DNA from 3 places in the Pseudoalteromonas sp. SCSIO_11900 genome. Region 2 is predicted to be linked to each of the others. Evidence: predicted binding sites of a transcription regulator. Region 2 holds the regulator's gene; each other region holds the start of a gene.
What was found. Region 2 encodes MetJ, which represses methionine synthesis genes. Its sites were predicted from a motif close to TAGACGTCTAGACGTCTA; they were not measured.
Positions count from the first base shown of each region.

Region 1: a site for MetJ is predicted at 3,934-3,951, ahead of metK (methionine adenosyltransferase). Genes of this name have one in related genera too.
Region 3: a site for MetJ is predicted at 6,638-6,655, ahead of BG00_RS00015 (homoserine O-succinyltransferase). Genes of this name have one in related genera too.

Region 1 is NZ_KK070023.1:1,580,979-1,589,304, reverse strand. It holds gene BG00_RS07330 (NRAMP family divalent metal transporter) at 1-495, opposite strand, end outside; gene hpf (ribosome hibernation-promoting factor, HPF/YfiA family) at 638-994, opposite strand; gene ppnP (pyrimidine/purine nucleoside phosphorylase) at 1,183-1,497, opposite strand; gene tkt (transketolase) at 1,796-3,787, opposite strand; gene metK (methionine adenosyltransferase) at 4,053-5,204, shown strand; gene BG00_RS07305 (hypothetical protein) at 5,344-5,889, shown strand; gene BG00_RS07300 (5-formyltetrahydrofolate cyclo-ligase) at 5,908-6,504, shown strand; gene rpiA (ribose-5-phosphate isomerase RpiA) at 6,558-7,211, shown strand; gene serA (phosphoglycerate dehydrogenase) at 7,221-8,326, shown strand, end outside.
Region 2 is NZ_KK070023.1:1,204,206-1,212,531, reverse strand. It holds gene BG00_RS05585 (penicillin-binding protein 1A) at 1-1,833, shown strand, start outside; gene metL (bifunctional aspartate kinase/homoserine dehydrogenase II) at 1,882-4,227, opposite strand; gene metB (cystathionine gamma-synthase) at 4,277-5,524, opposite strand; gene metJ (met regulon transcriptional regulator MetJ) at 5,723-6,043, shown strand; gene BG00_RS05565 (IS3 family transposase) at 6,105-6,950, opposite strand; gene BG00_RS05560 (transposase) at 6,947-7,447, opposite strand; gene BG00_RS05555 (malic enzyme-like NAD(P)-binding protein) at 7,535-8,326, opposite strand, start outside.
Region 3 is NZ_KK070023.1:3,138-11,463, reverse strand. It holds gene BG00_RS00050 (phytase) at 1-532, opposite strand, end outside; gene BG00_RS17905 (hypothetical protein) at 507-668, shown strand; gene BG00_RS00045 (GGDEF domain-containing protein) at 644-1,183, shown strand; gene BG00_RS00040 (hypothetical protein) at 1,167-1,484, shown strand; gene BG00_RS00035 (IS4 family transposase) at 1,481-2,812, opposite strand; partial or broken gene BG00_RS18380 (AraC family transcriptional regulator ligand-binding domain-containing protein) at 2,906-3,223, shown strand; gene BG00_RS18375 (helix-turn-helix domain-containing protein) at 3,320-3,601, shown strand; gene BG00_RS00025 (histone deacetylase family protein) at 3,602-4,510, opposite strand; partial or broken gene BG00_RS17900 (PilZ domain-containing protein) at 4,568-4,675, opposite strand; gene ettA (energy-dependent translational throttle protein EttA) at 4,833-6,506, opposite strand; gene BG00_RS00015 (homoserine O-succinyltransferase) at 6,730-7,677, shown strand; gene BG00_RS00010 (homocysteine S-methyltransferase family protein) at 7,667-8,326, shown strand, end outside.

The DNA of each region.
Region 1 (8,326 bases), 380 kb from region 2:
AACTAATGCCGTTATGGTTGCTATAGTAAGTAGCCCCATAATAGCTTTTGCAACGTTATCGAGCGCTTTAAAGTGCCCTAGTAATAATATAATTAAACATACAGCCAATATTAACCAGCACAATAAGGTAACGGGAATACTAATAGGTAATGCGTAGTGTAATAAGCTCGCAGTAAGCAACAATACGCCCGCGGTATTTACCACAGCGGCAATAATATTGAGAGCAATAAAACTGTAAAAATAGCCAGGCCCTTGGTTTTTATACCCTTGCACTAAACTATTTTTAGTAGCGAGTGTGTATTCCATGCCAAAACGAAAAAACGGGTACTTTAAAACGTTAACCACCACAATAAGCCAAAATAGCTGCCAGCCAAATAATGCACCTGCTTGAGTAGAGGCCACTAAGTGTGAGCCACCAATGGCAGCGGTGGCCATTAAAATACCTGGGCCGAGCGCCCCTAACCGAGACTTCCATGTGCTTTGTGTGTACTGCATTAACTTCTCAAATTTGGTGTATTAAGTGCTTTTATTATTAATTTTTATCATTAATAAACTGTGTGAATGCATAACTTACCTAATTTACAGGCAATAAAAAAGAGCCCTTAGGCTCTTTTTAAAAATAACACATTGTTAGTTATTAATTTAAATCCATCTCTTGGATGATTTCGTGTGCTATTTCAGGTGTGGTACTTACAGGCTTTTCATGTAAGTTCGCTTTTATTTGCCCTTTACGATGCTTTAGTGCGGCATCGAGTTTTTTAGCTGCGCTAGAAATAGCAGGATACATAACTTCGTTTTCCCCTTTTACCGATATACGCGCACCTTCATAATTTGTGCTAATTTCTGCTTGGAACTTATGATGCTCTTTTGAAAGAATAATATCTAGAGATATCAATGATGGAAAATGGCTCGCGACTTTTGAGAACTTTTCGTTAATGTGTTCTTTAATAGAATCAGTAACGTCAACATGGTGACCAGAAAGATTAATTTTCATAGGGTATCCTTTTATTTGTTACCTCATAGTTAGTATTGGGGGTTAAACGAATTAACACAAGAGAAAAAATGAAAATTACGCAATTATTTATTACCCCACTGATTTAGATCATTCATTTAGCATTAAGTATGCAAAAAGCCGCTTTGTAGCGGCCTTTAGAGGTGTTGACAATTTAATCAACCTACAAATTAATCGGTGTATGAACAACAATAATCTGCAAAATCACTTACTTTTACATGAAAGCTAACATTAGCATCAACGTTAAATGACTCGCCCGCGTTAAATGTTTGCCATTCGCTTTCACCAGGTAGTAATACATCCCACTGCCCTGCTAACAATTCCATGCACTCTTTTTGGTTGGTATTAAACTCAAATTCACCGGGTTGCATAAAACCCAAGGTTTTTGCTTCACCGTTACCTAAAAGCACAGTACGACTTGATACTTTGCCATCGAAATACACATTGGCTTTTTTAACCACACTAACGTTATCGAACTTTGGCATGTTAACTCCTGTTGTTAATTTATAATTTTGTTACCTCCACAGTGCCTGATACATATAAACCTTGCAAGTTAAGTGCTGTGAAAATTACTCACTTAGAAGCCAAAAGGTTAAAAATGAACGACTTTATAGAGAGATATGCTTCGAGCAACGGGCTACGAGTTTCGAACAGTACTTTTAGTGATTTATGCACAAGAGAGCTATGAGACGCTGAGCTTTAGAGGAAGTGATAAAAGTACAACTCATAAAAAAGCCCGCCCTGTTACACACAGCGCGGGCTTTTAAACGTTAAAGCAGTCGCTTAAAACAATGCGTTTGCTTTGTTAACTACATTTTCTACCGTAAAGCCGAAGAACTCAAATAGCTCGTTTGCCGGTGCCGACTCACCAAAGGTGGTCATACCAACTACGGCACCATTTAGGCCTACATACTTGTACCAGTAATCAGCAATACCCGCTTCAATCGCTACGCGACGTGAAACGCTTGCTGGTAATACACTTTCTTTGTACTCAGCCGATTGGTCTTCAAACGCATCAGTACATGGCATAGATACAACACGTACCTTTTTACCCTGCGCACGTAGCTCTTTCGCAGAGTCTTGCGCTAGCTGTACTTCAGAACCCGTTGCAATCAAAATAAGCTCTGGATTGCCGTCACAACTTAGGATGTAACCACCCTTTTTAACGTCGATTAATTGCTGGGCATCACGAGCTTGCTGCTCTAAGCCTTGGCGAGTAAAGATTAATGATGTAGGACCGTCTTTACGTTCAATAGCTTGTTGCCATGCAATTGCTGACTCAACTTGGTCACATGGCCGCCAGTTGTAAAGGTTAGGCGTTAAACGCATGCTGGCAATTTGCTCTACTGGTTGGTGAGTTGGACCATCTTCACCTAAACCAATTGAATCGTGCGTGTATACAAAAATGCTTGGTTGCTTCATTAATGCAGCCATACGTACCGCGTTGCGTGCGTATTCCATAAACATTAAGAACGTTGCGCCGTAAGGAATAAAGCCTTTATGCAGTGCAATACCGTTCATAATGGCCGACATACCAAACTCACGTACACCGTAGTATATGTAGTTACCACTTGCATCATCAGCAGTTAAGCCTTTAGAGCCATCCCAAATTGTTAAGTTTGAACCCGCTAAATCGGCAGAGCCACCCATAAATTCAGGTAGTAACGGGCCAAACGCATTTAATGCATTTTGCGACGCTTTACGTGATGCTGGGTTTGCTGGGTTTGCTTGCAGCTCTTCAATGTACGCTTGTGATTTTTCAGCCCAGTCAGCGGGTAATTCTGAATGTGTACGGCGTTTGTATTCAGCAGCGAGCTCTGGGTATGCTTGCTCGTAGGCGGCAAATTTTTCGTCCCAGCTTGCTTCAAGCTGTTGGCCTTTTTCTTTGTTATCCCACTGTGCATAAATATCTTCAGGGATTTCAAATGCATCGCCCGTCCAACCTAAAAACTCGCGAGACGCTTTAATTTCGTCATCACCAAGCGGTGCACCGTGACAATCGTGGCTACCTGACTTATTAGGTGAGCCGTAACCAATAATAGTTTTACAACAAATTAATGTTGGCTTATCAGTCACGCTTTTAGCTTCTGCAATTGCTGCACTTACTGCATCGCTATCATGGCCATCAACGTCACTAATTACATGCCAGCCGTATGCTTTAAAACGTGCTGGGGTATCATCACTAAACCAACCTTCAACTTCACCGTCGATTGAAATGCCGTTGTCATCCCAAAATGCCACTAACTTGCCTAGGCCTAATGTACCGGCTAGTGAGCATGCTTCATGAGAAATGCCTTCCATTAAACAGCCATCACCCATAAACGCGTACGTGTGGTGATCAACAATGTCGTGGCCTTCACGGTTAAACTGCGCTGCTAATGCTTTTTCAGCAATCGCCATACCTACCGCATTTGTGATCCCTTGACCTAATGGGCCCGTAGTGGTCTCAATTCCTGGCGCGTATCCATATTCTGGATGGCCTGGTGTTTTAGAATGCATTTGGCGGAAGTTTTTAATTTCGTCCAGTGACAAGTCATAACCACTTAAATGCAGTAGAGAATAAATTAGCATTGAACCGTGACCATTTGAGAGTATAAATCGATCTCGGTCAGCCCACTCTGGATTTGTTGGGTTATGTTTTAGATAATCGCGCCATAATACTTCTGCGATATCAGCCATGCCCATAGGGGCTCCAGGGTGACCAGATTTGGCCTTTTGTACTGCGTCCATTGACAAGACGCGAATAGCATTTGCAAGTTCTTTGCGAGATGGCATGAATTCTCCTACCTTTATATGTATTTGCGCGGGTATTTATTTATCCCCATTCTTACTTATTGTGGGGGCTGTGTGCAATTAAAAACCCATAAAAATAGGGCATTATGAATATTTTTTAAGAACCATTTACTATTAGATATTTTATTTAGACGTCTAGGCGTAAAAAAACTATGCAAATTCATTTGTTTTAGATAAAATACGCGCCTTAATTTTTTAGCGCTAATACCGACGTTTGTGAAGCGCAATATTTGTGAGCATAATTACAATGGCAAAACATTTATTTACTTCTGAATCTGTTTCTGAAGGTCATCCGGATAAAATCGCCGATCAAATTTCTGATGCGGTACTTGATGCTATCCTAGAGCAAGACTCTCATGCCCGTGTAGCGTGTGAAACTTACGTTAAAACCGGTATGGTTATGGTTGGTGGTGAAATAACGACTAGCGCATGGGTTGATATCGAAGAAATTACACGTAAAACAGTACGTGAAATTGGTTACACACACTCTGATATGGGCTTTGATGCCGATTCGTGTGCAATTTTAAACACGATTGGTAAACAGTCTCCTGACATTAACCAAGGTGTTGACCGTACAAGTCCAGAAGAGCAAGGCGCTGGCGACCAAGGCCTAATGTTTGGTTACGCATGTAACGAAACTGAAGTATTAATGCCTGCTCCAATTACTTATTCTCACCGTTTAGTACAACGCCAAGCTGAGGTTCGTAAAAGTGGCGAGCTTAACTGGTTACGTCCAGATGCAAAATCACAAGTTACATTTGCATACGAAAATGGCAAGCCAGTAGGTATTGATGCCGTTGTACTTTCTACTCAGCACAGCGAAGATGTATCGCAAAATGACTTAGTAGAAGCAGTAATGGAAACCATCATTAAGCCAGTACTTCCTGCTGAGCTGATTACTAGTGCAACTAAATTTTTCATTAACCCAACAGGTCGCTTTGTTATTGGTGGCCCAATGGGTGACTGTGGTTTAACTGGTCGTAAAATCATTGTAGATACTTACGGTGGCATGGCTCGTCACGGTGGTGGTGCTTTCTCTGGTAAAGATCCATCAAAAGTTGACCGCTCAGCGGCTTATGCTGCACGTTATGTTGCTAAAAACATTGTTGCTGCTGGCCTTGCTGACAAGTGTGAACTTCAGGTGTCTTATGCTATTGGTGTTGCAGAGCCAACATCTATCAGTGTTGAAACATTTGGCACAGGTAAATTAGAAGAAGCGCGTTTAATCGGACTTATTCGTGAACACTTTGACTTACGCCCTTACGGCCTAATTCAAATGCTTGATCTTGAGCGCCCTATTTATCTTCCAACAGCGGCTTACGGCCACTTTGGCCGTGATGAATTCCCATGGGAACGCACAGATAAAGCAGACGCACTTCGCGCAGCAGCTGGCCTGTAAGCCACCTAGCTAATATTAAAACGGCCCTTTTTAGGGCCGTTTTGCTATGTGTATTAAGTTAGTCATAAAACAGTCTCGAACTGTTTAACATTTTAGGTATATACTCTACTTATACAATAAAGCGTGTTAGGGATAAAAAATGGCCGACAATTTTCGTGTTATATTTGTAGGACTTGCAGAAGGCGCAGACAGCCAAGCAGTGACCAATGCACTGACAGAAAAACTAAAAACCTCACCTGAAAAGGTGGCGGCATTTTTTAATGGCAAGCTGCTGTTTGCTCCTAGCAACAAAGAGAAAGCCCTTAAGCAAGCCAAGTTACTTTCAACGCTGGGGATCAAAAGCAAACTTCAGCAAACAGCCCCTACACAAGCTACTTCTCAAAAAGCGCACGACAGCCAGCGAGATCAGCGCTTATTTGATGCCCTAGATTACATTACTAGTAGCTTAATTCGTCTTGAAGAGAAACTTGAGGATCTTGAGCAACGTCTCCCCGAGGTTGAGTTATCTCTGTCTGATGAAAATGACGAACCATGGCAAGATGACGATTTAATGCTAGATGAGCCATTCTCTACAACACCCAAAAAACGCAGTAACCTTGTTTTATATTCACTGATTACCACAGTTGTAATATTACTTATTGTGCTTGCTGTGTATTTGATGTTTCCGAACTTATTCTCTTTTTAATTATGGTTTAGATATTTAATGAGCAATAATCGCGCACAAATAAGACACGATATTCGTAAAGCACGTAATAACCTATCAAAAAACCAGCAAGAAATAGCGGCCCACTCGCTTAAAGTGAATTTTATTCAATATTTAAAAAGCATGAACTCGGCCAAAAAAAGCAATATCGCGCTTTATTTAAGCAATGATGGTGAATTAGATACCTCATTGTTAATTAATGAATTATGGAGCATTAAACAGCATGTTTACTTACCTGTAATTCACCCTTTCAACGGGGCTAATTTACTATTTCAACGATATGAAAAAAACTCACCCATGAGGGCAAATCGCTATGGTATCTTGGAGCCTAAGCTGAACTGCTCTCAAATATGCCCATTGCCAGCGCTTGATTATCTACTTATGCCACTTGTTGCATTTGATAAATTTGGTAATCGCCTTGGAATGGGGGGTGGGTTTTACGATAGAACCTTGGCACGTTTATACGAACAAGATTGGCAACAACCACAACTTATTGGCCTAGCACACGAATGCCAACAAGTGGATAAGCTCCCAATTGAATCGTGGGATGTGCCTCTTAAAACTATTATTACACCCAATAAAACCTACTGTTGGTAACAATTAATCTTGTAAACTAACAGTCTATTTTTGACATAAATGAGCACATAGCAATGACACAAGATGAATTAAAAAAAGCAGCTGCATGGGCTGCACTCGAGTTTGTAAAAGAAAACACCATAGTGGGTGTTGGTACAGGCTCAACCGTTAATCATTTTATTGATGCTTTAGGCACAGTAAAAGACACCATTGTTGGTGCAGTATCTAGTTCAGAAGCGTCTACAGCACGTTTAAAAGAACTTGGTATAGAAGTATTTGAGCTAAATGATGTTGATGCTCTGGATGTGTACGTTGATGGCGCAGATGAAATTAACGCTCTAAACGAAATGATTAAAGGCGGTGGTGCAGCACTCACCCGTGAAAAAATAGTAGCGGCAGTGGCTAAACAGTTTGTGTGTATTGTTGATGACACCAAACTAGTCGATACCTTAGGGGATTTCCCTCTTCCGGTTGAAGTTATTCCGATGGCGCGCAGCTATGTTGCCCGCGAATTATTAAAACTTGGTGGCGACCCTGTGTATCGCCAAGGTGTTGTAACCGATAACGGCAACGTTATTTTAGATGTACATAATTTAAAAATTACCCATGCTAAACAGCTTGAAACACAAATAAATCAAATTGTTGGCGTAGTCACCAACGGCCTATTTGCAGAGCGCGGTGCTGATAAAGTGATTATCGGCACAAAAAATGGGCCACAAATTAAATAGGATATGGTTATGAGTAAGGTATCGTTAGCAAAAGACAAAATTAAAATTCTCTTGCTTGAAGGTGTTCATCAAAGCGCTGTTGAAACGCTAAAACGTAACGGTTATAGCAATATCGACTACGTTAAAACATCGCTACCTGAGGACGAGCTTATTGAGCGCATTAAAGATGTGCACTTTGTGGGGCTGCGTTCTCGTACTCATATTAATGAATCGGTATTAAATGCAGCTGAAAAACTGGTTGCTATCGGTTGTTTTTGTATTGGCACCAACCAAGTAGATTTAAACGCAGCACGTGAACGCGGTATTGCCGTATTTAACGCTCCATTTTCTAATACTCGCTCTGTAGCTGAGCTTGTACTTGGCGAAATACTACTTTTATTACGTGGTATTCCACAGCGAAATGCCGCTGCGCACCGTGGTGGCTGGTTAAAAACAGCCAATGGCTCGTTTGAAGCGCGCGGTAAAACCTTAGGTATTATTGGCTACGGTCACATTGGTACTCAGTTGGGCATTATGGCTGAAAATATTGGTATGAACGTGGAGTATTACGACATTGAAGACAAACTGTCTTTAGGTAATGCGACACAAGTACATAACTTAACGCAGCTATTGCAACGCGCTGATATTATTAGCTTGCACGTACCTGAAACACCGCAAACTAAAAACCTGATTGGCACGGCTGAATTGGCGGTAATGAAGCAAGGCTCTATTTTAATTAACGCTTCACGTGGTACTGTCGTTGATATTGACGCCCTAGCAGAAGCGCTAACAGAGAAAAAACTCAGCGGCGCAGCAATTGACGTATTCCCAGTTGAACCTAAATCTAACGATGAAGAATTTATCTCGCCACTGCGTGAATTCGACAACGTTATTTTAACGCCGCATATAGGTGGCTCTACTCAAGAAGCACAAGAGAACATTGGTATTGAAGTAGCGGGTAAACTCGCTAAGTACTCAGATAACGGCTCAACTATTACTGCGGTTAACTTCCCTGAAGTATCATTACCAGAGCTTGCTAATCGCAGCCGCTTGTTACACGTGCATCACAACCGCCCTGGCGTGCTAACGCAAATTAACCAAGCGTTTGCTCAGCACGGTATTAACATTGCCGCACA
Region 2 (8,326 bases):
CCAGAACGTGCTAAAGCAAGAAGAAATGTGGTGTTAGGAAGAATGCTTGAAGAGAAGTATATTTCAAGAGCGCAGTATAATGAAGCCACTAACCAACCAATTACCGCGTATTTTCATGGAGCTGAAATTGACTTATATGCGCCGTACATTTCAGAAATGGTACGAGCAGAAATGGTGTCACGCTACGGTATAGATAAAGCCTATAACTCAGGGTTTAAAGTGTACACTTCTGTTGAATCAGATGTTCAAAAAGCAGCACAAACAGCTCTAGTTAATAACCTACATGCCTACGATATGCGCCATGGCTTTAGAGGCCCTGAAGCCATATTGTGGGATCCGCAAACAGAGCCGCCATTAACGCAGTCGAAATTATTAAATACTTTAAAAGCTGTTAATGAATTTGGCCCTTTAAAAACGGCTGCGGTGTTAAGCGTGAGCGATAAAAGCGCTGAAGTTATACTTAAAAGCGGCGAGCGCACAACTCTTACTTGGGATAACCTAAAATGGGCACGTAAGTTTATTACACGCTACCGCCAAAGCTTTGCGCCTGAAACAGCAAGCGATATATTAACCCCAGGCATGCAAATATGGCTGCGCAAAAATGACGATAATAGCTACATTTTAAGTCAAATACCTGAAGCGGCGAGCGCCATTGTTTCTTTAGACCCACAAGACGGGCGCATAAAAGCCATTGTTGGTGGATATAGTTTTGAACAAAGCCAATACAACCGAGCTGTACAAGCTAAACGCCAAGTAGGCTCAAATATTAAGCCGTTTATATATTCAGCTGCGCTTGAAAAAGGCTACACACTAGCGTCAATTTTAAATGATGCTCCTATAAATCAATGGGATAAGAGCCAAGGCGTTGCATGGCGACCAAAAAACAGCCCAGCTATTTATAATGGTCCAATTCGCATTCGTCGTGCTTTAGCCCAATCTAAGAATGTAATTTCCGTACGCTTATTAAGGGGCGTTGGACTGCAAAGAACAGCCGATCATTTATTAAAATTTGGTTTTGACGATAAAGATATAAATCGTAGTGAGTCACTGGCATTAGGCAGTGCATCCATTACGCCGCTTGAATTAGCTCGTGGGATGAGTGCTTTTGCTAATGGCGGTCACCTAATTGAGCCGTACTTTATTTCACAAATCCAAGATGCAATGGGTAATACGTTATTTAAAACCAATCCCACCATTATTTGTGATGATGAAACGACAACACCTAGCTCGCCAATGCTAGGTGAGCACGTAGCACCAAATTGTGCGCCGCAGATCATCTCTAAACAAAATGCATTTTTAATTGCCAGCGCAATGAATAGTGCTATTTGGGGTGGCGGTAGCTGGTCACATAAAACCGGTTGGAGTGGAACAGGCTGGCGTGCACAAGCGCTAAAACGTCGCGATCTTTCTGGTAAAACAGGCACGACTAATGATTCTGTAGATACTTGGTTTAGTGGCTTTAACCGCGATGTGATGACATCAGTTTGGGTTGGCTTTGATAACCCAGGTAATACACTGGGACGCTCAACCTACAATAACAACTTAGGAAGTGGTCAAATATCAGGTGCTGAGTCAGGCGCAAAAACAGCTCAGCCTGCATGGGTTGATTTTATGCGCGCTGCACTGGATGGTAAACCTGCTGCGCCAATCGAACCACCTGAAGGCTTAGTTTCTATTCGTATTGATTTAGAAACCGGGTTATTAAGTCATAAAAACGATTACACCAGCCGTTTTGAATACTTTGAAAAAGGCACCGCTCCTACCAAGTATGTGTTATCACAACCAAATGATATATTTGAAGAAAACACTAAAACTGAAGAAGAGCTATTTTAAATATAGTGAACAATGAAAAGGCCGCTAATTAGCGGCCTTTTTGATGGTCTAACTAATATTTTGTACCAGCCAGTATAAGTCAGAGTGAACGCCAGCAGCAGTCACTTCTTTACCCGCACCGGGGCCTTGTATCACTAATGCGTTTTGGTTATACCACTGGGTATTAATCACAAAAATATTATCGCCAGGGGTCAAATTCGCAACCGCTTCGCTTTTTGGTACATAGGCAATCCCTACCTTAGCGTTTAGCGTGTTGTTTTCAAACTCTAATAACCCGGTGTAGCACAGTGCAGCATTTTGTTGCTGAGCCGCTTGCGCATGCTGCTCAATAAACGCATCTAAACGAGCCTTGTTATCAATAAAGTCATTCCAGCTGCCAGCACTTAACTCATCGGGCATCAATGCGGATAAAGAAATGTCATCAAGTTCCAATTCAATACCTAATTCACGCGCTAAAATAAGCAACTTACGTTGCATATCTCGTCCAGATAAGTCTTCTCGAGGATCAGGCTCTGTGAACCCCAAAGCTTGTGCTTCTAGAACTAAATCTGAAAACGCTTTACTGCCATCATACATACTGCATAACCATGACAGCGTGCCTGAAAACACGCCTTCTATTCGCGTTATTTTATCGCCACTATTTTGTAAATCAGCCAAGGCAAAATTAATCGGTAGTCCGGCCCCTACACTTGCATTATAACGCCAATGTAAGCCACGTTGAGCAAGGCTTTCACGTAGTGTTTGATACCACGAAAGCGATGCGGTTCCCGCGTATTTATTAGCACTAATTAGATGGCAGTTTAATTCAACTAACTTACTATAAAGCTGACTAAAATATTCACTTGCGGTCATGTCGATCACTATTTTATGTTCATACTCAAGAGTATCTATGTATGACAATAAATCGGCTTGTTTATAGGAGCTTGCATGGTTTTCCCATTGAAGTTGCCAGCTTTCACAGTCTAACCCATTAGCATTCACCAGCATCTGCTCTGAGCGTAAAAGCGCTACTAACTTGACGTTAAAATCAGTTGATAAGCGTGCTAGTTGAGCAGGTAATTGGCGCATAAACTCAGCACCTACATTACCAAGTCCTGCAATAATTATAGCTATTTCTTGTGCTTTATTAATGAGCTTGTCATGTAACAGGCTCAGCACATCACTTTCAAGTACTTGATCGGTTAATAGTAACGTATATCCCTCACCGTAATGGGTAAACCGAGGCTGGATAGATTGTGTTTGTAATAAGGCTTCACTTTGCTTACCAAGCGGCGCTACCTCTTGATCAGGTGCAATAATCGCCACCCCATTTAAGTTTGACTCACTAATATTGGCGCGGCCAGCAAAATAATTAGCCACCTGATGTGTCGCTGACGCAGGGACTAGTAAGTAGATTTCGCCTTCGTGTTCAAAGTGATGCAAACTATGCTGAATAAGTTGGCTAACATGTGCTACTTCGCCTTCACTCAGATCATCAACAATGAGTAAATCCACATTATTTACTGTGGTTAAAAAGCGTTTTTGTTTACTCATTCCTAGTTTAACTATTTCGGTATGACTGCCTTGAGGATCGTAACTACTGCGAACAACTAATTCTATATCGGTATCTTTTAATGGCGATAATGTTTTAGCGTGTAATACTGGATTACCTAACCTCGCTAATAAATTAGCTTGATCACGGCACACTCGCGCATACTTAACCGCATTAGCAACCTTACGCGGATCAGTACTAAAAACACCTTGAGTGTCAGTCCAAATAGAGACTTTTTTAGCATTGCAATACCGCGCTAATAAAGTGGCACTGTAATCACTGCCATTTCGCCCTAAGGTCACTGTTTCACCATGTAAATCAGCCGCAATAAACCCCGTAACTACATTAATTTTACTCGTCTGTATGGCTTTTAAGCACTGCTGCTGATTATTAGCATGCTGCAGCTGTCCGGCATCTAACGTAAATAACTGCCTAGCGTCATGGGCACAAGCGCTAACGTTAAGTTGTTCTAAGTAAGCGCTTAGTAACCTTGCAGACCACAATTCACCATGGGCTAATAACGCAGCTTCAGCTAATGTCCCTTGCTTAGCCTGCTTGGTAATAATACTGAGCTCAGTTTCAAGTAAATCAAGCGCATGGTGCTTAGCGTTAGCTATTAATAATTGCTCAATTAGAGCTATTTGATGGTTACTCAATAGCAATACAATATCAGCAATAGCTTGAGTGTCTTGCTGTTGATAGCTTTGCCACAGTTTAACTAAGGTATCGGTGGTTTTACCGGCAGCCGATACCACCACACAATCCCCAGCGTGAGCGTGAGTTAAAATAATATTTGCGACACTTTTAAAGCGATCCGCTGAGCTTAAACTCGAACCACCAAATTTATGAACCTGATTTACCATATTAATACCGACTCGCATTTATGTTTCGTATTTTGAAGAATGGTATGCACTACCATAACGCCGGATGCGCCGCGTTTAACTTTGCTGAACCAAATGATTCACTAGCACCACTTTTTGCCGATAGGCCGGGATCGGCTTGCCCTGGGCGCACCAAATTAAATACCCTGTCTAAGTCAGCGAGTAAATCATTTACATCTTCAATACCCACCGAGATACGAATAAGCGTGTCGCCTACTCCGGCTTCTGCACGCGCGGTTGCGTCCATGCCGGCGTGGGTCATAGTCGCAGGGTGACAAATCAAACTTTCTACTCCACCTAATGATTCCGCTAAGCTAAATTCATTTAAGCGCGTTAAAAACGCTGCAGCATCGTTTATATCGCCTTTTATATCAAAACTAACCATAGCACCAAAGCCAAGCTGCTGCGCCTTAGCTAGCGCATGTTGAGAGTGTGATTCAAGACCTGGGTAGTAAACTTGGTCAACAAACTGAGAGCGTTCTAAATACTGTGCAATGGCGAGTGCATTTTCTTGGTGTTGCCTTAAACGCACGTTTAAAGTACGTAAGCCTCTGAGAGTTAAATAGCTATCAAATGGCGCGCCGGTGATGCCAATGTTATTTGCCCACCACGCTAACTCTTCACCTAACTCAGCAGTCGCTGCGATAACCGCGCCACCAACAACGTCTGAATGGCCATTGATATATTTTGTGGTTGAGTGCACCACAATATCAGCGCCAAACTTAATCGGGTTTTGTAATGCTGGCGATAAAAACGTGTTGTCGGCGGCAACCAGTGCACCACACTGTTTAGCTGTATCAGTTACTGCTTTAATATCTGTTAAGCGTAAAATAGGATTGCTAGGTGTTTCAATCCAAATCAGCTTAGGTTTAATAGCAAGGATGCGTGTCAAACTGTCGCTTTTGGTAAAATCGACCACTTCTAGTTTTAATAAGCCGCGCTTTTCTAGCGAAGTAAATAAGCGATAGCTGCCCCCATAACAGTCATGAGGGATCACTAACGTATCGTCACTATTAAGTAATTGTGTTGTTAGGTGAACGGCTGCCATGCCTGTTGCGGTAATAATGCCTTTAGCGCCACCTTCAAGCTCCGTGAGCGCCTCAGCCAAAATGTCACGATTAGGGTTACCACTACGGCCATAATCATATTGGCGCTTTGTATCAAAGTCAGCAAATGAGTAAGTTGTTGATAAATAAAGCGGTGGAACAACCGCACCATGCTGCTTGTCGGCTTCTATTCCACTACGAACAGCAATTGTTGCCTTATTTTTTTTACTCATTTTCGCTACCTTTACTGATTTGGATGTTTAGACGTCTAAAAGGTAGCGCATGCAATTTAAGATGTCAAAACATTTAAATGTCTAGATAGCTAAATAACTAGTATTTGACTATCTTTTTTAAACCGATAGAATTTCACGCATATTTACACGCTTTGATGCTGTGTGAGCAATTTATAATCTGAGGCAACGATACATCTTATGGCTAAATGGAATGGTGAATATATTCACCCATACGCAGAACACGGGAAAAAATCTGAACAAGTAAAGAAGATCACCGTTTCGATCCCGCTAAATGTATTAAAAGTATTAACTGATGAACGTACTCGTCGTCAAATAAACAACTTACGTCATGCAACAAATAGCGAGCTTTTATGCGAAGCGTTTTTGCATGCGTTTACCGGGCAACCGCTGCCTAATGATGATGATTTGCGTAAAGATAACGCAGAAAAAGTACCTGAAGAAGTGAAGAAAATAATGCAAGAAATGGGACTAGAAGTGCCTATTTTAAATGAAGACTAGAAGGGTCTTTATACAAAAAAACCTCAGCAAATGAAGTGACCCCATAAAGTTGGACTCATTTTTAAGCGGCTGCCAAGGCCTGATTTCGATACTGTATCGGACTCAGGCCTTTTAGTTTCAGCTTAATACGCTCGTTGTTGTAATAGTCGATATATTCTTTGATGTTTTCAATAAGCTCATTCACGTCTTTAAACGTTTCGTTGTGGTACATCTCACTCTTCAATATGCCGAAGAAGTTCTCAGCAACCGCATTATCTAAACAATTTCCTTTTCTAGACATACTTTGTTGCAACCCTTTTTCCTTGAGATGATTTTGATATTGTTTGTTTTGATATTGCCACCCTTGATCTGAGTGTACAACTGGCTTTTCATTTGGCTTCAACCTAGCAGTTGCTGTTTTAAGCATGTCAGTTACCAAAGGGAGTGCAACGGATTTTCTGACTTCGTAACTGATTACCTCTTGGTTGAATAGGTCAATCATAGGCGATAGATATACCTTCTCATTATTCACTTTAAACTCTGTCACATCCGTCACCCATTTTTGATTTGGCTTCTGCGCACTAAACTCACGGTTAAGCGTATTTTCTGCGATTTTACCCACTTCACCTTTATAGGATTTATAACGCTTAGGCCTTACTTTTGACTTGAGGCCTAACTCATTCATCAGCCGTTGAACGCGCTTATGATTAACAAGTACCCCCATTGTTCTCAGAGCACTCGTAATTCTGCGATAGCCATATCGTCCTTTATGCGCGTGATAGATATCACGTATTTTTACCAGTAAATCATTGCTTGCACAGGGTTGCTTACAAGTAGTGCGATGATAATAGTAAACACTCTTTGGCAGCCCTGTAGCCTTTAAAAGGTGTCGTAAGCTATGTTTTGCCTTGAACTCTTCGACGACTATCGTCTTGTCTTTGCTTTTTTCTTTCTGGCTTGAGCCAAGGCTTCTAACTTTTTTAGCACATCATTCTCTGCTCGTAAGTATGCTAATTCTTCTCGTAACTCCTCCTCAGTCATTTGCTCTACTGGTTTTGATGAAGAAGAATTATTAGTCATGACTGGCCTACCTTTTATTTGTGGTTTGAGACGTGATATACCATCACGAGCATAAAGCTTTTGCCATTGAAAAAGAATGCCAGGGGACGATAAATCGAAAAAAGCACTGGTATAACCGAGTGACCAACTGTTTGCTGTCATCGTTTTTAACACTTCTACCTTAAATGCTTGAGAATAAGGTTTGTGAACAGACCTGAAGCTTTCAGCGCCATGAATTCGATAAATAGCGGTCCAATATCGGACCTGCCTATCTGTAACATTAAATCTGTTGCTTACTGTCGAAGAGCTTTCAGACAAAGCGAGCTCTGCTATTTTGAGCTTAAAAGCTCGATGATGTTTGGACATAAAAAGACCCCCAGTAATTGGAATGTCCAACTATTGGGGGTCACTTCAAAATGCTGAGGTTTTTTTGCGGTAATTTACACTTAACAATTACGCCATGTAGTTTTCTGGCATATCAATTTGTGCAACACCAGAGTCTACCGCCGCCTGCGCAACCGCTTTAGCTATACGTGGTAACAAACGTGGATCCATTGGTTTTGGTATAATATATTTAGCACCAAACTCTAATTTGCCGATGCCTGCGGCAGTAAGCACTTCAGTCGGCACGGGCTCTTTAGCAATACTGCGAATTGCTTCCACAGCAGCAATTTTCATCTCGTCGTTTATTTCACTGGCACGTACATCTAACGCACCACGGAAAATAAACGGAAAACACAATACGTTATTAACTTGATTCGGATAATCAGAGCGACCTGTAGCCATAATTAAATCGTTACGTGCAGCGTGTGCTAATTGCGGATCGATTTCAGGATCGGGGTTTGAACAAGCAAATACCACGGGTCTATCAGCCATTAATTTTAAATCTTCAGGGGCTAATAAATTAGGGCCCGATACACCCACAAACACATCGGCATCTTCAATTACATCTTGTAAAGTACGTTTATCGGTATTGTTTGCAAATAATTGCTTATATTCATTCAAGTCATCACGACGCGTATGAATAACTCCTTTGCGATCTAACATATAAATATGTTCACGCAACGCGCCACACTTAATTAAAAGCTCCATACAGGCAACAGCTGCAGCGCCGGCACCTAAACATACAATAATTGCATCTTCAATTGCTTTGCCCTGTACTTCCAGCGCGTTTAGCATACCCGCAGCCGTTACAATAGCCGTACCATGCTGATCATCATGAAAAACAGGAATGCTACAACGCTC
Region 3 (8,326 bases), 1.2 Mb from region 2:
CCAGCTGGGCTTGGCTGTCATTGATAAAGCTCGCTGCAACAGACTCTATTGTGGGCTCACCTGCCAGTGACCATTGGCTTAGCTTGTCTGTTTGAGCTTGGTAAGCATAAACCACATTACCATCAGTGGCACTGAGCCATAATGTACCGTCTTGTGATACCGATAGGGCCCCAATTTCACTGTTTAATTCGCCGTAGGGTTGTACCAAAGCCACAGGCTGCTTATTGGCATCAGATTCTGCATCCGCGTTAATGGCCCACACACCTAACTTTGCCTCACCCACATACAGGGTTTTTGTGTCGTCATTTACTGCACAACCTGAAGCCTCTGTGACTGCAGAGAACTCACGTACTGCGATATTTTTAGCTTGGTTAGTGGCTAAATCATATATAACCGTTTCGCTGATCAGGCCGCGAACATCTGGCACAAACGCTGATACAGTCTCGGTATTGCTGTTTTTAAATAAACACACTGCATTAGGCTGAGCTTGAGGCGGACTAATACGAGTGAGTTCATTTAGCTGCCCAGCCACACTCGATTTACTCGATGAGTGGTTAAAGCAACCTTCACAATTATGGCTCACCTGGTTTGAGTCACTACCAGCGCCGTTTGGTATGTCGCTTACCAGCGCAGGGCTTTATTATTGGCATCAGAGCAATTTGTTTTAAATCGTCAATTGCGTCGTCGTGAAGCGCATCTTCGCGAACATGAAAAAGTCTGTCCGGTAACAGGGTTATACCGAGTTAACTACTTACATTCACTGATGCAGCAACGCCAAACAGAGCAGCAATCCGCCACTTTAGGTGTTATTGATATTCGTGATTTTGCAAAGTTTAATGCGCAGTTTGGTTTTAGTGAAGGTGATAGGTTACTAAGAGAAATTAGTGATTTACTAGTAATGAATTGCCGTTTGAATGATGTGCTTTGTCGCTATGCTGGCGATTGTTTTATTGTGCTTATGCCGAATACCAGCCAAAGCCAAGCCAAAGAATTACTAGCGCAAATGAAAGCGGCGCTTAACCATTGTGCGTTTAAAGTCGCAAAAAGCAAAGGCGCACAGTTTCAGCATATTTTAACCGCCACCATGGCAATGGATTTAGCGCAAGATCCAGTGCAGCAAACCAGTCAGTTACATCAACAATTACAAAAAGAAAAGGCCCTTGTAGGTGCAGCAGTATATTAGCCTAGATGATAAATACCTCAGCGCGGAGGGAATGATCACTGCGCTGGTGGAGCTTGCTCAAGGACGAGGGATCCCGCTGCATAAATTGCTGCGTGGTACGGGTATTTTTGAGCAAGATTTATATGATCTATCACAGCGCTTTAGTTTATTGCAGTTATTGGCATTAATTAGCCAGTTTAAAACCTTAATGAAGAGTAACGACAGTGGTTTTTTACTGGGTCATCAATTGGTTAATGATGTTAGCCCTGCGGTGCAAAGTGTGCGTTTAGGCCCCACACTAGGTGTAACACCACTCGTTTAAGAACGAGTGGTGTTTTTTCGTTTATATCTAACCGGATATTTTTGTGTCTTTGCCAGCACCGCTCGCGGATAAGCTTTTCGCTTTCTTTTCTCCGGTAATATTAGCCGTTTACCGTTTTCACGTAGTTCTTTTAGCTTTTTAGGGATTGTCCCTGGGCTTCGACCTGAACACCATAAAAACTCGTCTTGTATGAGATATAATGCGTTAATAAAACTGATGCGTAATGGCTCAACTTTATGGGCTTTAGCCATCTCTGCCATTTCAAGTCTCACGATATTATATGATGTCAGAATACCCCAGAGCTCTTGATAAATACCTTCCTGTTTCAGGCTCCGTAATGCTGGTTTATTTGATAGTTGATACTGCTTGAGCTCACCATAGCCTCGCTCTATTTCCCATCGTTGCCAATACACATCGAGTAGCGCTTTCAGCGGGTACTTTTCTGGACAGACGCATGAGGTGATGAACCCTTTTATTTCCCCTTTAGGTGTCGGAATTTGAATAAGCCTTGCTTGCCATGTATCACCTAGGTAAGGGGCTGATTTCTTAGCTTGTGGTGAAATAGGCATTGTTATTAAGTGGTCGTAATCGCTAAATGACTCCGTTATTTCATAGCGCATTTTGCTTTTGATGGGCGTAAGCCAATGATGATTTTCGCTAACGCCTTGCCAGCTCGTAAATAGTTCAGCCGAAAAGAAACCTCTATCAAATAGCGTCAATGAATATTCAGGTGCTGAGCCAACAAGCTGTTGAGCATAATGAATTTCACTTTGAGTAATGGGGCCAAACGCTGCATCGGATATTAAATGCGTTCTTGTCGACATCAAGGTCACAGCAAGTACTGAGGGGAAGTTTGTTGTCGATTTAGCATAGCCAAAGTGACGGTTACTCGGTGTATCTTGAGTTTTAAATTGTGTACCGTCAATGCTGAGCAGCTTTAAACCACACACGTCATCAAAAGTTTGCGACTGCTCCCACTGCGTTGCTGTATGTTTAAAAAGGTGTTTCATAGGCGCTGCGCCTAGCTTTTCTTTCCCTTTTATAATACTGCTAGTCGCCAATGGTGGAAGCTCTCCTTTAGCGTCAGGAAAAGCGAGCTCTAGTTTGTCACAGACTTCAGATATTGAGCGGTTTCTTAATAAACCAATCCCTAATACAAGCCAAGCAGCTTGCTCGGCGGGGAAACGTCGTTTACGCACAGAGGCTCTTCCTGTTTGAGTAACGGCTGCTTCAATCCACTCAAGGGGAATATGCTTAGTAAACGAATCAATATCACGATCTTGGCTAAACTCAGTAGTAAGGTGTAATTCTTTAATAAATTCAGACATAAAAATAGGCCACAACTTTTGTTGTAGCCTATTATGAAGCCTCTGAAAGATCGTTCAATTAACTTAAACGATCCGCATTAAACACTAGGTGCCTCTTTAAAGCAATTACATAAAATACAAGCGATGCTTGCCCCCTTATTTTTTACTCGTAAGCATATTTTCCAAAATGATTTCTATCTGTACTTGCAACCGAATGTAGGTATGGACGAGCCTTTAAAAAATTATTGTTTTGAAATATACAGCGCTGCGCTAATGAGCTTACTAAAAAGAGTGAGAGATCACTACCCGCACTGTTATTTTGATTTTACTTGTAAACGCCCGCGTCATATTCAAGAGTATGAGCAGCATTTAGGTTTACGGGTACGATTTGAACAACCCTATACCCGTTGGCATTTTGATAAACAATTGCTTAAGTGCCCAAACCCAGAGTCGAGTCCATTGCGCTGGCAGCAGTGCATAGCGCAAAGTGAGTTAAATAAGAATGTATCACAGTCTTTTGTTGAGGCTGTGTGCCAGCGCATTTACCGTGATAAAAACAACAGCCTTGCTAACAGTGCTGAGCACTTTGCTATGAGCCCTGCTACGTTTAAACGTAAGTTAAAACAACATGGTGTTAGCTATTCGCAATTACAAGATGAGCAAAATAAACTTAAAGCACTGCATTTACTGGGGGTGTGCCAGCAAGGCAATGAACAAGTCGCGATGCGATTAGCATTTTATGATATTCCTAATTTTCGCCGAGCTTTTAAGCGTTGGACCGGCATTACGCCGAGTCAGTTAAAAATATAATTAAAAACTAGCCGCTTGCTCAATAACAATGCCGTGGCGCTGTGCTAGTCGCTGATGATCTCTGTCATAACCACCGCCAATTACAGTGGCCACTGGGGTGTTATTTGCAAGGCAGCGTTTAAGCACTATGTGGTCGCGCTTTTCTATTCCTTGCCAACTAATATCCAGTTTACCTAAGCCATCTTCTTGCCAAATATCAACGCCAGCATCGTATAAAACCAGATCTGGGTTAAGCTCGTGTAATAAAAATTGCAGGGTATCGTCAACAATACCTATGTATTCAGCGTCTTGCATATTATTGGCTAAACCAATATCTAAATCGCTAGGGGACTTTCTAAACGGGAAGTTTTTCTCACAGTGTATTGAACAGGTAAACGCATAAGGTTGATGAGCCAGCATGGCTGCCGTGCCATCACCTTGGTGAACATCTAAATCAAAAATCAGTACGTTGGTTACTTCACGGTTTTGAATTAACGTTTGTGCGGTAAAAGCTAAATCGTTCACCATGCAAAAACCCGAACCAAAATCACTATGGGCATGGTGAGTGCCGCCCGCTAAATGGCACGCAAGCCCATTTTTAAGTGCTAAACGCGCGGTTTGCAGTGTCCCTAATGGTGCGGTAAATGTGCGATTCATTAGTGCTTGTGACCAAGGTAGGCCTATACGGCGCATGGCTTTTTCATCTAGGCGGTTATGCCATAAATCGTGAATATAGTTTTCACAGTGCACTATTTCTAACTCTTCAACACGACCATGTGGTGGCTCTATGATATTGCTGCCAGCAAGTCCAAGGGTTTTAACATGCTGGTATAACAGCGCAAATTTACTCATTACAAAGCGGTGTTTGGGATCAAAACTAAACGAGTAATTAGGATGATAAACTAAAGGTAGATTGGGATTTAAACTCATATCTGCGTCGTTTAATTATTTTTGGTTATGGTAATCAACTTCACGCAGTGCGTCTATTTATGTTTGGTAAATAAGCGTTTCAAGCTCACGGTGTAATAATGTTTCATCAGCAAGGTTTAGTTCAACCAAGCGCTTTAAATGCGTAATGCTGTTTATATCAATGTTAATTGCCGACGGTTTTGCATAATAATCTTATAAAGTTATTATTTATAATAAGCATAGCTGGTAATGCTTAACACGCCAATTTGCTCAAAGCTAAAAATAGCTTGCATAAAAAAGCCCCGCATAAAATGCAGGGCTTTTAACTTATTAACGGTGGCTGTTAGCCAATTTTTTTGTACTTAATACGCTTAGGCTGTGCAGCTTCTGCGCCAAGGGTCTTTTTAAGCCACTCTTCGTACTCAGTGTAGTTACCATCAAAGAAGTTAATTTGGCCTTCGTCGCGGTAATCTAAAATGTGCGTTGCAATACGGTCAAGGAACCAACGGTCATGCGATATACACATTACACAGCCTGGGAACTCTAAAATAGCGTTCTCAAGGGCGCGAAGTGTTTCAACATCAAGGTCATTGGTTGGTTCATCCAGTAGTACTACGTTACCACCGGCTTTTAAAAGCTTAGCAAGGTGTAAACGGTTACGCTCACCACCAGATAAGTCTTTAACAAATTTTTGCTGATCGTTACCTTTAAAGTTAAAACGGCTAACGTAAGCACGGCTTGGGAACTCAAAGTTACCAATTTTTAGCACGTCTTGGCCGTCAGAAATCTCTTCAAATACAGTTTTGCTTTCGTCCATGTTGCCACGGAACTGATCAACGGTTGCAAGCTCTACAGTTTCACCTACGCTAATGCTGCCGCTATCTGGTTGTTCTTCGCCACTTAGCATTTTAAATAGGGTTGATTTACCCGCGCCATTGGCACCAATAATACCCACAATAGCGCCTTTAGGCATGCTAAAGCTTAAATCATCAATTAAAACACGGTCGCCAAAGCTTTTACGTAAGTTGTTTACTTCTAATACTTGGTCACCTAAACGTGGGCCAGGTGGAATAAACAATTCGTTGGTTTCGTTACGTTTTTGGTAATCAGACTGCTGTAGCTCGCTAAACTGTGCCATACGCGCTTTTGACTTAGCTTGACGACCTTTAGGGTTTGAACGCACCCATTCAAGTTCTTGTGCAATTGATTTTTGACGTGCTTTTTCAGATTTTTGCTCTTGTTGTAAGCGGGCATCTTTTTGCTCAAGCCAAGAAGAGTAGTTACCTTCCCACGGAATACCTTCACCACGGTCAAGCTCTAGTATCCAGCCAGCCACATTATCAAGGAAGTAACGGTCATGCGTTACCGCCACAACAGTGCCTTCGTAGTCATGTAAGAAGCGCTCAAGCCAAGCAACCGACTCAGCATCTAAGTGGTTAGTTGGTTCATCGAGAATAAGCATATCTGGTTTTTCGAGTAATAAACGACAAATAGCAACACGGCGGCGCTCACCACCTGATAAGTGCTCAATTTTAGCATCCCACTCAGGTAAACGAAGTGCATCGGCAGCGCGCTCTAAAACGTTATCGATGTTGTGACCATCGTGCGCTTGAATAATCGCTTCAAGCTCGCCTTGCTCTTTTGCTAGGGCGTCAAAGTCAGCGTCTTCCATTGCGTACTCGTTGTACACTTCGTCAAGGCGGTTAAGGGCATGCTTTACTTCGCCAACAGCTTCTTCAACTATTTCGCGTACTGTTTTGCTTTCATCCAGTACTGGCTCTTGCGGTAAGTAACCAATTTTAGTACCAGGTTGAGGGCGAGCTTCACCTTCAAAGTCTTGGTCAACACCGGCCATAATGCGAAGTAATGTAGATTTACCAGCACCATTTAAACCTAGTACACCAATTTTAGCACCAGGGAAAAAGTGCAACGAAATATCTTTTAAAATTGTGCGCTTAGGTGGCACAACTTTAGATACTCGATTCATCGAGAATATAAACTTATCAGGTAAAACCATGGAGGAAAGCCTTCAAATAATAATAAAAATTTCAATGCTGTATTGTAGTTGTTGAGGGGTTAAACAGTCAACGAATGGGGCTGTTTTAAAGTACATATTCAATTTGTACAAACTGGGTGAATAAATTCATTTAGACATCTATACATCTAGAGGTTGATATTTTTAGCATTCTGTTCATAATGAGAGCGTATAAATTCTCGGTTTTTATGAGTAGGAGTAAAATATGCCAATCACAGTAAAAGACGAGCTACCGGCTATTGCCCGTTTGCGTGAAGAAAATGTGTTTGTAATGCCAAAAAGCCGTGCAAAAACGCAAGAAATTCGCCCAATGCGTTTGGCTATTTTAAATTTAATGCCTAATAAAGTAGAAACCGAAGTACAGTTTATTCGTTTGCTTGCTAATTCTCCTTTGCAAGTAAATGTAGAGCTATTGCGCTTAGATACGCACCGCAGCAGTAGCAACTCAGAAGAGCACTTAGATACCTTTTACCGTTATTTCTCTGAGGTAAAAGATAATAACTACGATGCGTTAATTGTTACCGGCGCGCCACTAGCACACCTTGAATACGGCGATGTAGCCTACTGGGATGAGCTAAAAGTGATTATTGACTGGGCAGAGCAACACGTTACCTCCACACTTTACTCATGCTGGGCGGCGCATGCGGCGTTGTATCATCGTTACAATTTAAAACGTGATTTAAAAAAAGATAAGCTCTGTGGCGTGTTTACCCACCAGTGTTATTTTGATCACGGAGCACTTACTCGTGGCTTCGACGACACCTTTTTAGTGCCGCACTCACGTTATGGCCACATTGATATAAATAAAATTAATGCCTGCGACGATATAGTGGTATTGGCAGGCTCTGAAAAAGTAGGCGCTTACTTAATGAAAAATAAGTCGGGCAGCCAAGTGTTTATAACCGGCCACCCAGAATACGATGCCGACACATTAAAAGCAGAGTACGAACGCGATTTACAAAAAAGCCCAGACGCGCCAAAACCCGAAAACTATTTTCCAGATAACGATGCAAGTAAAAAGCCGTCTAAAACGTGGCAAAGCCACGCCTTTTTACTGTTTTCAAACTGGTTAAATTACTACGTGTACCAAACTACACCTTATGATATTAATTTAGTTAGCCAAGATGTGAGGACTAACAACTATGCCGAATAACGTGCCAAACAAAAATAAGCAAAGCGAATTAAGCGCTGCGCTAAAACAGCGTATTTTAATTTTAGATGGTGCAATGGGCACTATGATCCAAACTCACAAGCTTGAAGAAGAAGACTACCGCGGTGAGCGCTTTAAAGACTGGCACGTGCTAATAAAAGGCAATAACGATTTATTAAGCCTTACCAAGCCCGAGTTAATTGCTGATATACACCGCAGCTTTTTAGCCGCCGGTGCGGATATTATTGAAACCAACACGTTTAACTCGACCACCATTTCGATGGAAGATTACGACATGGCAAGCATAAGCCGTGAGGTAAACCTAGAGTCGGCTAAATTAGCACGCGCAATATGTGACGAGTTCACTGCTAAAAACCCAGAAAAGCCACGCTATGTAGCCGGTGTGTTAGGGCCAACCTCTAAAACCTGTTCTATCTCGCCAGATGTAAACGACCCAGGCTATCGTAATATTACCTTTGATAAGCTGGTTACTGCGTATGTTGAGTCTACTCTTGCATTAATGGAAGGCGGCGCTGATTTAATACTTATTGAAACCATTTTCGACACCCTCAATGCAAAAGCAGCCTCATTCGCAGTAGAAGAAGCGTTTGAGCAAGCAGGGCGCACATTACCTGTAATGATCTCGGGCACC